2 regions of the Virgibacillus kekensis genome follow, and region 2 is predicted to be linked to the other one. Evidence: a T-box and tRNA genes for the amino acid it is inferred to sense, from the RefSeq annotation. Region 2 holds a T-box; the other holds one or more tRNA genes.
The links. The T-box of region 2 lies ahead of serS (serine--tRNA ligase). A T-box ahead of a tRNA ligase gene usually reads a tRNA of that ligase, here a tRNA-Ser.
Positions count from the first base shown of each region.

Region 1: it encodes a tRNA-Ser, which carries the amino acid that the T-box ahead of serS (serine--tRNA ligase) is inferred to sense. The anticodon was not compared.

Region 1 covers NZ_JBHSFU010000006.1:108,269-111,680, reverse strand. The annotation lists gene ACFO3D_RS11485 (Na/Pi cotransporter family protein) at 1-1,625, shown strand, start outside; tRNA gene ACFO3D_RS11480 (tRNA-Asn) at 1,864-1,938, shown strand; tRNA gene ACFO3D_RS11475 (tRNA-Met) at 1,940-2,016, shown strand; tRNA gene ACFO3D_RS11470 (tRNA-His) at 2,048-2,123, shown strand; tRNA gene ACFO3D_RS11465 (tRNA-Ile) at 2,142-2,218, shown strand; tRNA gene ACFO3D_RS11460 (tRNA-Ser) at 2,229-2,321, shown strand; tRNA gene ACFO3D_RS11455 (tRNA-Phe) at 2,380-2,452, shown strand; gene ACFO3D_RS11450 (superoxide dismutase) at 2,646-3,257, shown strand; gene ACFO3D_RS11445 (MFS transporter) at 3,375-3,412, shown strand, end outside.
Region 2 covers NZ_JBHSFU010000004.1:1,167,934-1,171,345, forward strand. The annotation lists gene pdxS (pyridoxal 5'-phosphate synthase lyase subunit PdxS) at 1-675, shown strand, start outside; gene pdxT (pyridoxal 5'-phosphate synthase glutaminase subunit PdxT) at 692-1,288, shown strand; T-box leader at 1,465-1,682, shown strand; gene serS (serine--tRNA ligase) at 2,055-3,329, shown strand.

The DNA.
Region 1 (3,412 bases), on a different contig from region 2:
TGGATATTAATATTCAGGATCTTATATTTCAATTTATTGGCGGTCTGGGTATTTTCCTGCTTGGTATCAAATATATGGGGGAAGGCCTTCAAAAGTCAGCTGGGGATAGACTCCGGGATATTTTGGATAGATTTACAAGCAACCCATTTATGGGGGTAATCGCTGGTGCAATCGTTACGATTTTGATTCAAAGTAGCTCCGGTACGACTGTACTGACGGTCGGACTGGTTAATGCAGGGTTCATGACACTTCGACAAGCTATTGGTGTTATTATGGGTGCCAATATTGGTACAACGGTAACAGCATTTATTATTGGTATAGATCTAGGGGCATACTCACTGCCAATTATGGCTGCAGGCGCATTTTTGCTTTTCTTTATTAAAAATCAGAAAGTACAAGCTGTTGGGCAATCTATTTTTGGCTTCGGCTCTCTGTTTTATGGTCTGGAACTCATGAGCAGCGGTATGCACCCGCTTCGCAGTCTGGAAGCATTTCAGGAATTAACTGTTAACATGAGTCAAAATCCAGTACTAGGGGTGGTAATTGGAACTTTATTTACTGTAATTGTGCAAAGCTCCAGTGCTACAATTGGTGTTCTTCAGGGATTATACTCTGAGGGCGCAATTGGACTTCAGGCAGCAATTCCTGTATTGTTCGGGGATAACATCGGTACTACAATTACCGCGGTTTTCGCGGCGATTGGGGCAAGTGTAGCAGCAAGACGCGCTGCATTCACACACGTAATTTTCAATCTGATTGGTACAACCCTCTTTTTAATATTGTTAGGATTCTTTAGGGATTATGTAGGTTTTGTACAAGAACAGTGGAATCTTGATGAAAAAATGACAATAGCGGTGGCACATGGTAGCTTTAACTTTTTAAACACTCTTATTCAGTTTCCATTCATTGCGGGACTTGCATGGCTGGTAACCAAGTTGGTTCCAGGAGAAGATACGACGGTCGAATACAAACCAAAACATCTCGATCCAATATTTATTCAGCAGTCATCGGCCCTTGCACTGGACCAGGCTAAGGCCGAAGTAATCCGAATGGGCGAGTATGCTCATCAGGGACTGGAAGAGACAAATAACTATTTAAATACTAAGTCCAAGAAGCATTCAGAAATGGCGACACAGATTGAGGGAGCTTTGAACAGCTTGGACCGCAGCATTACGGATTACCTGGTTGATATTTCCCGTGAATCCATGTCAGAATTGGAAAGTGCTAAACACTCAGCACTAATGAACTCTGTACGTGATATAGAGCGGATTGGTGATCATTTTGAAAACATCATTGAACTTGTTGATTATAAAGTTTCCAACAAAGTTCATCTTACTGATCAGGCGCAAGATGACTTAAATGAAATGTTTAATCTAACCACCATGACTGTTAAGCAGGCGGTTGGAGCATTGGATAACATGGATCGTGAAGAAGCGCTGGCTGTAGTTCAGAAAGAGGATGAAATTGATCAGATGGAACGGACATACCGCAAAAAGCACATCATTCGAATGAACGAGGGATTGTGCAGTGGTTCAGCGGGTATTGTCTTTGTTGATATTATCAGTAACCTTGAGCGAATTGGCGACCACGCGGTTAACATCGCTGAAGAAGTACTTGGAGATTAATTAAAGGAAAGAGGCGCTTAGGCGTCTCTTTTTTTGCTATGTGATTAGATATTATGATTGAAAACATGAGCGTTTAATGCTATAGTATTTATCGGTGCTTGTACAGAAGGCATTCCATACTCTATGAAAATAATGCAAGAAAGTTATTGACAGATTGTGTGGGACATGGTAAATTATATCTTGTCGCTAAAATGATTAATACAACATAGACAAGCAAAACATAAATACTTAAATTTATTCCACAGTAGCTCAGCGGTAGAGCAATCGGCTGTTAACCGATCGGTCGTAGGTTCGATTCCTACCTGTGGAGCCAGGGCGGTGTAGCTCAGCTGGCGAGAGCGTACGGTTCATACCCGTGAGGTCGGGGGTTCGATCCCCTCCGCCGCCACCAATTTTCATTTTATAAAATATTTACTAATATGGCGGTCGTGGCGAAGTGGTTAACGCACCGGATTGTGGCTCCGGCATTCGTGGGTTCGATCCCCACCGGTCGCCCCATAAAATAACATAATTGAAGGACCCTTAGCTCAGCTGGTCAGAGCTATCGGCTCATAACCGATCGGTCGCAGGTTCGAATCCTGCAGGGTCCACCATATTGTACACGGAGGTGTACCCAAGTCTGGCTGAAGGGATCGGTCTTGAAAACCGACAGGCGGGTCAAACCGCGCGGGGGTTCGAATCCCTCCACCTCCTCCATACATATTTTTGTACGACGACTTGATTAAACACAAACACACCATAAATTACTTTTCATGGCTCTGTAGCTCAGTCGGTAGAGCAAAGGACTGAAAATCCTTGTGTCGGCGGTTCGATTCCGTCCGGAGCCATCTTTCAAAAACAAGCAGATGCTTGTTTTTTTGTTTCCATAACAGTTGGGCTTTAGATAGTGGCCATCCATTCTTAATCCCTTTAATACCGTGCAAATAATTTGCAAGTACAGAAATGCTCTGATAGGCTTTCATTAAAGGGTGAATTTTCGAATCCTTTTAATAACCATATTATTAAGGGAGGAAATTAGAAATGGCAAACTTTGAATTACCAGAACTACCATACGCATACGATGCACTCGAACCAACAATTGATAAAGAGACCATGAACATTCACCACACAAAGCATCATAATACTTATGTAACTAAGTTGAACAGTGCTTTGGAAGGTCATTCAGATCTTCAGAACAAGTCAATTGAGGAAATTGTAAGTGATCTGGATTCAGTACCACAAGATATCCGTACAGCAGTCCGCAACAATGGTGGCGGTCATGCAAACCACAGTCTTTTCTGGAAAGTGATGTCTCCAGACGGTGGCGGAAAGCCTTCAGGCGATCTAGCTAAGAAAATTGACGATACTTTTGGCAGCTTCGATAAGTTTAAGGAAGAATTCGAAACAGCTGCAAAAGGGCGTTTTGGTTCCGGATGGGCTTGGCTTGTTGTGAATAACGGCGAACTTGAAGTTACAAGCACTCCTAACCAGGATTCACCGCTTTCAGAAGGAAAAACTCCTATTTTAGGGCTGGATGTGTGGGAGCATGCATACTACCTGAAATATCAAAACAAGCGTCCTGATTATGCTTCTGCATTCTGGAACGTTGTTAACTGGGATGAAGTTAACAAAAACTATAACGAAGCAAAATAATTATCATTAAATTAAAGGCATGGGATAAATTCCCATGCCTTTTCTGTGCTCAGGAACCATATTGCATATCTAACTATTATTTGCTCACACTATTAACGATAAAAAGGAGCAGAAGATATGCAAAAAAGCTTAAAGTTCTTAGCAGGAAAAGTGGA
Region 2 (3,412 bases):
CTAAATGCAGTATCAATTCCAGTAATGGCTAAAGCACGTATTGGCCATATAGTTGAAGCACGTGTACTGGAAGCAATGGGTGTTGATTATATTGATGAGAGTGAAGTACTAACCCCTGCTGACGATGTTTTCCATCTAAAAAAATCCGATTACACTGTACCATTTGTCTGTGGATGCCGTAATCTTGGGGAAGCAGCACGCCGGATTGGCGAAGGTGCATCCATGCTTCGTACAAAAGGTGAACCAGGTACAGGAAACATTGTAGAAGCGGTTCGCCATATGCGTCAGGTTCAATCGGAAATCAGAATGCTGACTGCAATGTCTGAAGATGAAGTCATGACATTCGCAAAAGAAATCGGTGCTCCTTATAATTTACTACTTGAGATTAAAGAAGAAGGCCGTTTGCAGGTAGTTAACTTTGCTGCAGGTGGAGTAGCAACGCCAGCAGATGCAGCACTTATGATGCATCTTGGAGCAGATGGTGTGTTTGTTGGATCAGGTATCTTCAAATCCAACAACCCTGAAAAGTTTGCAAAGGCGATTGTAGAAGCGACAACACATTATAACGACTTCAAATTAATCGCTGAGCTGTCCAAAGGTCTCGGTACTGCAATGAAAGGTATTGAAATGAGTACCTTAGAGGCACATGATCGTATGCAGGATCGCAGCGAATAAGAAAGAAGGAATTCTTATGAATACAATTGGTGTGCTTGCACTCCAGGGAGCTGTTCGTGAACATATTCGTTCCATTGAGGCAACTGGTGCAAGAGCCGTTGAGATAAAACGTAAAGAACAGCTGGCTGAAATTGATGGACTGATTCTTCCAGGTGGAGAAAGTACAACAATGCGCCGTCTGATCGACAGTTATGATTTCTTTGATGCAATTCGTGAATTTGGAAGGCAAGGAAAACCAGTATTCGGAACTTGTGCAGGATTGATCCTTATGGCACAGGAAATCGAAGGTCAGGAAAAGGCCCACTTGGGACTTATGAATATGAAGGTTGCCAGAAATGCGTTTGGCCGTCAGGTTGCAAGTTTTGAAGCGGATCTTCCGGTAATGCATGTTGGCGATAACTTTAACGCTGTGTTTATCCGTGCGCCGTATATTCTGGAAGCTGGTCCCGAGGTTGAAGTCCTTGCATCCTACCAGGAACGTATTGTGGCGGCCAAACAAGGGCAGTATTTATGTACTGCGTTTCATCCAGAGCTGACTGACGATAACCGGTTTATTGAATATTTTGCCCAAATGGTGGAACAATCCAAAATGAAAGCGAGAACGGTCGTTTAGCGACGTATAAACTGGACCTAACCGTATGAGATAAAGGAAACATGGTGAGTAAAACGAACCAATGTTGACTTATCGCAAGGAGGGCTCGGGAAGTTTACTAGTCGCTGACCGTTGGAGCTGGAAAAACAAACACTTGCATCTTAGTATATAATTAGCTATGATATATCATAATATATGAAACAGTAATGCAAGGAAATAGTACCTGGAGTGCTTGACTGAAGAGAGTCGGTGGTTGGTGTGAACCGATGCAGGCGTCTTGGGAATCCATCCTTAAACTGGTTTATGAAAACGTTGATTAAGTAAACCCGGTTAAGTACCGTTACCAACTTTGAGCCGGAAGAGTTAATCTCTTCAATCAGGGTGGCAACGCGGGAATACAACTCTCGTCCCTATTCATTAGGGACGGGAGTTTTTTAGTCTATTTTTAAGCTTTTTAGTAAAGATTGTTACTTTTTAACCCTCGCAGTTGATAAAAAAGTACGACATAACAGCACACATTCGCTTCTGGAATAAGTTTGATTTAATCTTATAAATTAAAAATCGTAAGAAAGCGCAGGCAGAATACGTAGACTCCTGGGAGAACAGCACGAGTCCGAAGACCCCACAGCGGTGTTTTTCCGCGAGGAGGCTGAGGCCGTGCCCCCGGAAAGCAAGTATTCTGCCGGAGCGAAGCTTCGCTGTTACATCGCAGTTTATAGATTTTGTATAAAAACAACAATTTATATAAAACAACCTAGACAAAGAAAAATTTAAAGGAGGAATTATCATGCTTGATATGAAATACTTACGTAACAACTTTCAAGAGGTAAAGGAAAAACTGGCCCATCGTGGTGAGGATTTGTCTGATCTTGACCGTTTCGGGGAGCTGGATATTCGCCGCCGAGAGCTTATTACCGAAACCGAACAGTTAAAAGCAAAAAGAAATGAGGTTTCCAAGCAAATTTCCGTTCTGAAAAAAGAAAAGAAAGATGCAGAGCCAGCAATCAAAGAAATGCGCGAGGTTGGCGATCGTATTAAGGCGCTTGATACTGAGCTGAAAGAAATTGAAGAATCTCTAGAAACAATGATGCTATCCATTCCAAATATTCCACATGAAAGTGTACCTGTTGGCGAGGATGAAGATGATAATGTAGAAGTCCGAAAATGGGGTGAATTGCCTACGTTCGATTTTGATGCACAGCCACATTGGGACATAGCAACCAATTTGGATATCCTGGATTTTGAACGAGCTGGTAAAGTAACAGGTAGTCGATTTGTTTATTATAAAGGATTGGGTGCACGTCTTGAACGTGCGTTAATGAACTTTATGATGGATCTTCATGCTGATGAACATGGTTATGAAGAAATGCTCCCACCATATATGGTTAACCGGATGAGCATGACTGGAACCGGACAGCTTCCTAAGTTTGAAGAGGATGCATTTAAAGTGGAAGACTGGGACTACTTTTTAATTCCAACAGCCGAGGTTCCAGTAACCAACTATTACCGTGATGATATCCTGAAAGGTGAAGACCTGCCGAAAAAGTTTGTTGCATTCAGTGCCTGCTTCCGGTCTGAGGCTGGTTCTGCAGGACGCGATACACGTGGACTAATCCGTCAGCATCAGTTCAACAAGGTGGAGCTTGTCCATTTTGCCCAACCGGAAGATTCTTATGAAACCCTTGAAACCCTGACAGGGCATGCTGAAAAAGTACTACAGCTTCTTGAATTACCATACAGAGTTATGAGCATGTGCACAGGAGATCTTGGTTTCACTGCGGCCAAAAAATACGACATTGAAGTGTGGATTCCAAGTCAGGATACCTACCGTGAAATTTCTTCTTGCTCCAATTTTGAAGATTTTCAGGCAAGACGTGCTGGTATCCGTTTCCGTCGTGAAGAGAAGAGTAAGCCGGAATTTGTTCATACGTTGAATGGATCTGGTCTGGCGCTTGGCCGTACAGTAGCTGCCATTTTAGAGAATTACCAGCAGCAAGATGGTTCTGTTGTAGTTCCAAAAGCATTGCGTCCATATATGGGGGGCAAGGAAGTCATCAAATAAGTGTTAACATTTCTAAGTCTGGAAGTTATTCTTCTGGGCTTATTTTTTATGCAATACTGGAATTTATATAAACCTTTTAGCAC